2 regions of the Pinisolibacter sp. genome follow, and region 2 is predicted to be linked to the other one. Evidence: riboswitches for the same ligand, from Rfam matches in the RefSeq annotation. Region 2 holds a riboswitch; the other holds the start of a gene.
The links. A riboswitch is a leader RNA that binds a small molecule or an ion and turns the genes downstream of it on or off. The one in region 2 is predicted to bind S-adenosylmethionine.

Region 1: another riboswitch for S-adenosylmethionine. It lies ahead of V7Q42_RS18330 (O-succinylhomoserine sulfhydrylase); the one in region 2 lies ahead of metA (homoserine O-acetyltransferase MetA).

The regions. Positions count from the first base shown of each region.
Region 1 covers NZ_DAIPZB010000053.1:14,316-19,024, reverse strand. Annotated here, with positions in the region: gene V7Q42_RS18340 (GIY-YIG nuclease family protein) at 1-253, shown strand, start outside; gene apaG (Co2+/Mg2+ efflux protein ApaG) at 350-742, opposite strand; gene V7Q42_RS18330 (O-succinylhomoserine sulfhydrylase) at 915-2,105, opposite strand; SAM riboswitch at 2,193-2,272, opposite strand; gene V7Q42_RS18325 (2'-deoxycytidine 5'-triphosphate deaminase) at 2,485-3,618, shown strand; gene V7Q42_RS18320 (DUF2076 domain-containing protein) at 3,769-4,548, shown strand; gene V7Q42_RS18315 (GNAT family acetyltransferase) at 4,573-4,709, opposite strand, start outside.
Region 2 covers NZ_DAIPZB010000005.1:90,089-94,797, forward strand. Annotated here, with positions in the region: gene ugpB (sn-glycerol-3-phosphate ABC transporter substrate-binding protein UgpB) at 1-827, opposite strand, end outside; gene metA (homoserine O-acetyltransferase MetA) at 1,185-2,102, opposite strand; SAM-I-IV-variant riboswitch at 2,164-2,272, opposite strand; gene V7Q42_RS03560 (hypothetical protein) at 2,492-4,709, opposite strand, start outside.

The DNA.
Region 1 (4,709 bases), on a different contig from region 2:
CGGCACGCCCTACACCGGCGTCACCAACGATCTCCATCGCCGTATCGACGAGCATCGATCCGGGCACGGTGCCGAGTTCACCCGTCGCTACGGTGTGACCATTCTCGTCTGGTTCGAGACACACGTACGAATCGACGAGGCGATCGCGCGCGAGAAGCAGATCAAAGGGTGGAACCGATCCTGGAAGCTGCGGTTGATCGAGCGATCGAACTCGGGCTGGAACGACGTCGCAGGCGACATCCCCTACGACTGATGTGAACATCCCGCCGAGAGGCTACCTGGGTCCCCTTCCCTCGCCCTTCGGGCTCGCCGGGGACGACGGCCGGGGACGTCGACGGAACCCCGCCCCTCAGTTCAACACCCGCGTCGTCGCCGGGACGTCCAACGAGAAGGCCGGGATCTCGACCTCGAAGAAGCCGCCTTCGGCGTTCTCCATGCGGTAGCTGCCGACCATGAAGCCGGAGGAGGTGGCGAGCGGGCAGCCGGAGGTGTATTCGAAGCTCTCGCCGGGGCCGATCAGCGGCTGTTCGCCGACGACGCCGGGGCCGGACACCTCCTGGCGGCGGCCGTGGGCGTCGGTGATCAGCCAGTGGCGGGCGCGCAGACGCACCGGCGCATCGCCGAGGTTGGCGATCTCGATGGTGTAGGACCAGAACCAACGGTTCTCGTCGGGCTCGGAGCGATCGCTCTGGAACTCCGGCGTCACCGTCACCCGCACGCCGTGGGTCACCGCCTCGTACATGGCGTCCATCCGTCGTTCTCTCCCGAACCGAACCCTGGGCGACGAGTCCGGTCGGCCGTCTTCTGCCCCATCATGCGCCGATCCGATGTCGACGCAATGCGTTCATATGGGGCGCGAGGGGCGAGAGGCGAGCGCGCCGAGGAGCGGGCGGGCCGAGACCCGCCCGATCCGATCAGACCCGACGCGCCGCGTCCGCCGCGGCGATCACGTCCTCGATCAGATCCTCGACGTCCTCGAGACCGACGGAGAGGCGCAGAAGGCCGTCGCCGATGCCGAGTTCGGCGCGGGCTTCGGGCTTCAAGCGCTGGTGCGTCGTCGTCGCCGGATGGGTGATCAGGCTCTTGGCGTCGCCGAGATTGTTGGAGATGCGGATCACCTCGAGCGCGTTGGAGAAGGCGAAGGCCGCCTTCTTGCCGCCCTCGACCTCGAAAGCGACGAGGTTCGAACCGGCGCGCATCTGGCGCTTCACCAGATCCGCCTGCGGATGGTCGGCGCGGCCGGGGTAGATCACCTTGGCGATGCCGGGGATCTCGACCAGCGCATCGGCGAGGCGGGCGGCGTTCGACGTCTGCTTCTCGACCCGCAGATGCAGCGTCTCGAGGCCCTTCAGCAGCACCCAGGCGTTGAACGGCGACAGCGACGGGCCGGTCTGGCGGATGAAGACCTGGAGATGGTCGTCGACGAACTTCTGGCTCGACAGCACGACGCCGCCGAGGCAGCGGCCCTGGCCATCGATGTGCTTGGTCGCCGAATAGACGACGACGTCGGCGCCGAGCGCCAGCGGCGACTGCCAGCACGGCGTGGCGAAGACGTTGTCGACGACGAGGCGAGCGCCGCTCGCATGGGCGATCTCGGCGATCGCCGCGATGTCGTAGACCTCGAGCGTCGGGTTGGTCGGGCTCTCGAGGAAGAGCACCCGGGTCGTCGGCCGGATCGCCGCCTTCCACTGGTCGAGATCGGCGCCGTCGACCAGGGTCGAGGAGATGCCGAAGCGCGGGCAGAGATCCTCGACGACGTAGCGACACGAGCCGAACAGCGCCTTGGCGGCGACCACATGATCGCCGGCGGAGAGCTGGCAGAGCATCGCCGCGGTCACCGCGGCCATGCCGGTGGCGGTGGCGCGCGCCGCTTCCGCCCCTTCGAGGAGGCGCATGCGGTCCTCGAACATGGTGACGGTGGGATTGCCGAAGCGGGAATACTGATAGCCGGGCGAGGTGCCGAGGAAGCGGGCTTCGGCCTCTTCGGCCGAGGCGTAGACGAAGCCCTGGGTGAGGAACAGCGCCTCGGAGGTTTCGCCCCACTGCGAGCGGAGCGCGCCGCCATGGACGAGTTCGGTGGCGGGGCGGCGACGGCGATCGGTCATCTCATTCCACTCCGGTCGGTCTGCCCCGAGGGACGCGCCCCGGAGACAAACGAAAAACCCGGCCGACGGGCGCCGGACCGGGTTCGCTTTTCCCAGATCCCGGCCCTTTAGCGACGTTGTTTTACGTGGCGGCAAGCCGGCCGGCTCAAATGACCACGGGATGGAGCTTCACTAGACCGCGCCGACGCATCCGTCAACCGACGGAACAGCAGATCGTTCCATGCGAATTCTCTCATGTTTTCGCGCCGAGACGATCCGCATCGCGGCGGATCGAAGCGCGGGAACACCGGCCGCCGCGTCCTTCGCGGGAGTGGCGCGCTCGTCGCCGATGGTCTACGAAAAGTCTCGCAGTCACGCGGGTGAGAAGAGCGGGAAGATCATGAGCGCAGCGTTCGGTCCGGGCATTCTGGCGCAACAGGACATCCGCGCGCTCGCCGAGACCGGAGCGATCGCACCCGCCCGCCCCTTCGACGCCGATCAGATCCAGCCGGCGAGCCTCGATCTCAGGCTCGGCACGGTGGCGCACCGGGTGCGCGCCTCGTTCCTGCCGGGGCCGGATCTGTCGGTCGAGGCGAAGATCCGAGCGTTGACGCTGCACACGGTCGATCTCAGCCGAGGTGCGGTGCTGGAGACCGGGTGCGTCTACATCGTGCCGCTGATGGAGAGCCTGGCGCTGCCGGCGGAGATCTCGGCGGGGGCGAACCCGAAGTCGTCGACCGGACGGCTCGACGTCTTCACCCGCGTCATCGTCGATCAGACCCGAGCCTTCGACACCATCCCCGCCGGCTATCACGGGCCGCTCTATCTCGAGATCAGCCCCCGCACCTTCCCGGTACTGGTGCGCGCCGGATCGCGGCTGTCGCAGATCCGCTTCCGGGTCGGCGACGCGCGCCTCTCGGACGCCGAACTGACCGAGGTCCACGCCCGCCACACCGTCGTCTCCGGCGGCGATGCGGTGTTCCAGGGCGGGCTGACGCTGTCGATCGATCTCGACGGCGGCGCCTGGGCCTCGACCGCGCTCCCCCATCACGGTGACGGCGGGGCGCTCGTCGGCTGGCGGGCGAAGCGCCACACCGGCGTCATCGACGTCGACAAAAAGGCCGCCCTCGAGGTTCTCGACTTCTGGGAGCCGATCGTACGGCGCAGGGACCAGCGCTCGCTGATCCTCGACCCGGACGAGTTCTACATTCTGGTCAGCCGCGAGGCGGTGCACGTGCCGGCCGACTACGCCGCCGAGATGGTGCCGTTCGATCCGCTGGTCGGCGAGTTCCGCGTCCACTACGCCGGCTTCTTCGACCCCGGCTTCGGTGCGGCCGAGGCCGGCGGCAGGGGGGCGCGGGCGGTGCTCGAGGTACGTTCCCACGAGGTGCCGTTCATCCTCGACCACGGCCAGACCATCGGCCGGCTGGTCTACGAGCGCATGGGAAAGCGCCCCGAGACGCTCTACGGCCAGGGCATCGGCTCGAACTATCAGGCGCAGGGCCTGAAGCTGTCGAAGCACTTCAGGAACTGACGCTCTCCGTTTCAGGAGCCGACGCTCTCCGGTTCAGGAGCCGACGCTCCGCGGCGTTTCGGTCACGATCCCGCCACCTCCTCTTCTCATTGTCGCGGGCGTCCCCATCTGACGGGAACGCGATCCCGATGCGAGGAGAGAGGAACACCGATGTCGCCGCAGGATGCCGAGATCATTCGAGACGTCTTCGCCAAGGTTCGCGCGATGGGGTCGGCGATCGACGACGTCGAGGCGGCTCGCCTCGTCGAGCAGGAGCTGCGCGCCAATCCGGCCGCCGGGCTCAATCTGATCCGGGTGGTGGTCGGGCTCGAGCAGGAGCGCGACCAGTTCGCCGCCCACATCGACGAGCTCAACGCCTACATCGACCAGATCGAGGCGCAGCTGAACAGCCAAGGAGCCGGGGCCGGTCACGGCCAGGGCTCGACGAGCGGAAGCCTGTTCGGCGGCTCGGCCCGGGGCTCGTCCTGGGGCGGCGCGCCGGCCCCGGGCCACTACGACCCGCAGCCGGCGCAGGCGTCGCCCTGGGGTGGCGCCCAGCCCTCGCCCGGTCCGTGGGGATCGCAGCAGCCGCCGGCGCAGGGTCAGCCGCAGGGCAACGGCTTCTGGGGCAGCGCCCTCAAGACCGGCGCCGGCGTCGCCGGTGGTCTTCTCGCCTTTCAGGCGGTGAAGGGCCTGTTCGGCGGCGGTCACGACGAACATGCGCGGTCGTCGGAGCGTCACGGCATCTTCGGTGGCGGTGCCGACAAGCCGCTGGACGCCGGCCATCGCCCGGAGCAGAGCGAGACCGCCGGCGGCTTCGGCGGGGGTGGAGGCGGTGACGACCGGCCGCGTTCGGGCGGCTTCGGCGGCAGCGACAACGGGCCGGCGCCCGGTAGCATCGTCGCCGACAACATCGACTTCTTCGGCGGCGGCGACGATCGCGAGACCTGATGGGGGATCCGGCGATCCGGGCGATCAATCGCCGAGCTTCGCCGCCCACTCCGCCTTCATCCGCGCCTCGGCTTCCGCCTTCTCGGGATCGAGGGTGCGATAGAGGCAGACCGTATGGGTGTCGCGCCAGCCGAGCGCCTCGTAGAAGGCGAGGACGCCGG
Region 2 (4,709 bases):
TTGCCGTAGAAGGCCGACGAGGTCAGGAACAGCGGGCATTCACCCGAGGTGAAGCGGCCTTCGCCCTGGTTGGTGCGGCCGGCGTAGTCGAAGATCTTGTCCTTCTGGTACTTCACCAGATTTTCGAAATGCTTCACCACCGCGGGGCTCTTGTTGAACGTCAGCTCGGTGTCGAAGCCGTCGAGACCGTTCGCCTTGGTCGAGAGCTGCTGGTTGTGCCAAGCGGTGAAGTTCTCGAGATTGACCCAGGTGACCCAGGCGGTCGAGACGCCGCACTTGTCCCAGCCGGCCGCCTGGAGCTTGGCGGCGGCGTCGAAGGTCTCCGGCCAGGTGGCGGGGATCTTGTCGATGCCGGCCTTCTTCAGAGCGTCGCGGTTGACCCACATGACGACGGTCGAGGAGTTGAAGGGGAACGACAACATGTCGCCCTTCGAGGTCGAATAATAGCCGGTGACCGCCGGCAGATAGGATTTCGCGTCGAAGGGTTCGCCGGCTTCCTTCATCAGCTCGTGGACCGGCTTGATGGCGCCCTTGGCGGCCATCATCGTCGCGGTGCCGACTTCGAAGACCTGGAGGACGTGCGGCGCGCCGCCGGCGCGGAAGGCGGCGATGCCGGCGTTCATGGTGTCGGCGTAAGAGCCCTTGAAGGTCGGAACGACCTTGTATTCGCTCTGCGAGGCATTGAAATCATTGGCGATCTTGACGATGCGATCACCGTTGGCGCCGCTCATGGCGTGCCACCATTGGATCTCGACCTGGGCCGCGGCCTGGAGCGAGGTGGCGGTGAGAAGTGCGGTTCCGAAGAGAATAGGCTTCAACGATCCCATGATACCCTCCCTGGGCGGGCGACCTGCCGACATCCGGCGATGGAGCCGGCGTTATTATCTTGGTGTGAACGTCTCGTGACGGCACGTCATGCAAGACAATAGCCGGCGGCAGAACGAAATCAATCGCATGTACAAGAGGGCTGGGCCGCGGAACCATGGAGGCGCCGCCGACCGGACGGCGGATCCGTCATCCGGGCGGGCCGGAATCGCCGCCTGCCGCGGCGATCCGCTCGTGATGTCCGCCGCGCCGCCGACGGCGGTCGTCTCGGACGGCCGTCGTCTCCCACGCCGCCGCGGCACCGGCGCCTTGCGCGAATCGCGGGTCCGGTGCGGCGGTCGGGGCCGGCGTGCCGCGCCTCACCCGCCGATGTCGGCGAGGTCAAACGGCGTCGTCTGGTAGACCTGATTGATCCAGTTGGAGAACAGCAGGTGGGCGTGGCTGCGCCAGTGATTGCGCGGGTGCCGCGTCGGGTCGTCCTCGGGGAAGTAGTTGGCCGGAAGGGCGATTCGCTCGCCGCGTTCGATGTCGCGGAAATACTCCTGGGCGAGCGAATCCGAATCGTACTCGATGTGATTGAACATGTAGAGCGCGTGGTGGCGGATGTCCTCGACCAGACACAGGCCGACGCCGGGCGAGTCCATCAACACCTCGAGGCCGGGAATACCGGCGATGTCCTCGCGGCGAACCTCGGTCCAGCGCGACACCGGAATGGCGAAGTCGTCGGAGAAGCCGCGCAGATAGGGCGAGGCGGGAGCGAGATTGCGGTGGCTGTAGACGCCGAAGCACTTGCTCCCCAGCGCATGTTTCGGCACGCCGTGGAAGTGGTGGATCGCCGCCTGCGCCCCCCAGCAGATGTGGAACGAGGAATGGACGTGGGTCTGCGTCCAGTCGAAGATCTCGCAGAGCTCGTCCCAATAGGTGACCTCTTCGAAGGGCATCTTCTCGACCGGCGCCCCGGTGACGACGAAGCCGTCGAACTTCTCCGAGCTGACGTCCGACCACGGGCGATAGAAGGCGTCCATGTGATCCGACGACGTGTTGCGCGAGACGTGGTCCGTCATCTTGACGAGCGTCAGCTCGACCTGCAGCGGCGTCGCCCCGAGAAGGCGGGCGATCTGCGTCTCGGTACGGATCTTGTTGGGCATCAGATTGAGGAGCCCGATGCGCAGCGGACGAATGTCCTGTCGCACGGCGTCGGTCTCTCGCACGACCATGACGCCCTCGGCGAGAAGCGCCGCGAAAGCAGGGAGGTCGTCTGGGATCTTGATGGGCATCTCGGCTCGTCCTTCGGCGTCTCGACGCGTCGAGGTGAGCGAGGATGCGAACTCATGAGATGGCTGTCCCGTTGGTTGCCGGTCTGGCCACATCCTCCTCTTCCGAGGAGCGCCACCTTGCCGGGTTCAGCAGGTTGGCGTTGAGCGTCGCTCAACTCTCGATGCTGTCCTCGATGTACACGCGGCCGGGCGAATTGGCAACGAATTCTGTTTGCGGAGCGAATGGCGAAATCGTCACCGAAGCGAGCGGCGCAGACCCTGCCTCGACCGAGCCGGCGCGGTCACGTCTCGGCCGAGGCGGCCGTCGCCGCCTCTGCTCGCCGGGCGACCGCGAAAAGGGGCCGCCCCCCCTCGGGACCGGCCCCCCTCGCGCATTCCGCGTCGCGGCGTCACTTCGTCACGGCCGTCATCTTCGTGGTGAAGGGGTTGGCGTGGCAGGAGTTGCAGCCGACGTCGTAGTTGGCCGGCAGCGTGATCGTCGTCTCGCGGCCGACGCACAGAGCGCCCTTCTCGCATTTCAGGCCGGGACGGGCGATCGCGGTGCGGGCGAGCGGCGTTCCCTCACCCTTGGTGCCGTGGCAGGTGGCGCAGGAGGCCGTCCCCTTCGATTCCACGTGGTCGCCGTGTCGCGACACCCAGGCGGCGGAGTTGCCGTCGTTGCCGACCGGATGCAGGCCGTGCGGGCCGTTCAGGTTGGCGGCGAGGATGCCGGTGTGGCAGGTCGAGCATTCCATCACCTTGCCGGTGTGGCCCTGGAGCTGGACAGCGGCGACGTTGTCGTTGCCGGCCGGGTTGGTGGTCGGCCATTCGGCGTGGGTCGAGCCGTGGCAGCCTTCGCAGAAGACGCCGCCGTGCTTGTCGACGCTCATGCGATAGAGCTGCGGATTGCCCTTGGCGGCGCCGGCGGTGACGCGCGGTTCGGCGAAGCGCAGGTTGGTCGGCAGGATCGGCTTGGCGTGGCTGTCCGTCGTCAGATAGGCCTGCAACAGTCGGATCGCGTCGGGGGCGGCGACCGCGCCGGTCTTCTTGGCGAGGTTGGAGACCGCGTCGCCGGTGTGGCAGGAGCCGCAGCCCGGCTCGTTGGCCCACGGCACGCGCGGCGTCGAGGCGTTGGTGTAGTAGTCGGAGCGGACGATGAAGGCACCGCCCGGCTTGGCCCGCGAGAAGTCGTCGCCGACCTGCGCCATGTCGCCGTGGCAGTCCTGGCAGACGATGCCGGCGCCAGCCATGGTGCCGCGCAGACATTCGGTGCGCTTACCCGGATGGCACTTGTAGCAGGTCGCTTCGAGCGTCGTCTTCTCGAAGTCGTTGATCGGCTTGGTCGCCTGATCCTGCGTACGGCGCGGGTCGTTCGGCGGTGGCATGACCGGGAAGACCGGGGTGCCGTTGGCGTTCTTCAGCTTGCCGTGGGCGGTATGCATGACGCGCGACATCGTGCCGTGCGCCGTCTGGGTCAGGCCGTGAGCGTCCTGCGGACCGAGGTGCAAGAGGTCGAGCGCCGGCGTGTAGTGGCAGGTCTGGCAGGCGACCGGCTTGCCGGCGACGCCGGTGGTCGAATTGTAGCCGCTGTAGAGCTTCGTCCCGTGCATGGCGTCGTGGCTGCGCAGGATGTTGATGTCGGCGGCCCACTCCTCGCTCGCCCAGGCGATGACCTTACCCTTCTGCGGATCCATGGCGGGCGTGGCGGGCGACGAAAGGCGCTTCAAGGCGCTGCCGTCGCCGTAGGGGGCGGCGAGATGGCAGTTCTTGCAGTCGGATTCGCCGGCCACGGGCACCACGGTGTCGAGCGACGACACCACCTTGCCGGTGGCGTTGAGCTTCGCCTGGACTCGCATCAACGGATAGGCATTCTCGCGCCCGTTGTCGTCGAAGGGGGCGACCGGAATACCCTCGGCCGAGAACCACTTCACCTTGGGCGCGGTGTAGCCGAAGGGGAAGTACACGAACAGCGGGAAATCGGTCTCGAACGTCTTCACCGGTTGCGGGCGGTTCGCCCGGTAGGCGGCGACGGTGACCGAGGTCGGCGCTCCGCTGGTCGGGTCGGTGACGAAGGAGGTGACGCTCGGCATGGTCTGCTGGGTGATCACCACCTTGCCGTCGCCGAGATAGAGGCGCTCGACATCCGGCACCGGCAGGCCGACATCGACGCCCTTGGCCGGCAGCGTCGCGGGATAGAAGGCGGCCAGCGTTCCTGCGGGGTAGAACGGGGCGTAGGTCGCGAGCGCGGTCTGCCAGAAGTTCGTCTTGAAGACGCTGCCGTCGGCGGCGACGATCGGCGCCTTGGCGAGGGCCGGGTCGGCCGCCTGTCCGGAGGCGGAGTAGACAACGCTGGCGGTGTTGCGGTCGAGGATGGTCGGCTTGGTGCCGCGCTTCAGGACCTGGGCGTGGAGAACGTTGAACGGCGGCAGGATCGTGACGATACGGTCGTCGAGATCGCCGCAGTGCATGCCGAGGTCGTTGGCGGCGAGCAGCCGGTACCCGGCGTCGTTGGTGAAGGCCTGCAACGGCACCGGCGTCATGTTGCCCGCCGGTCGCGCTTTGCTGGTCGAGTTGATCGACGGTTCCGCGGCCGAAGCCGCGCCGACGATCGACAGGATCGCCACGGCG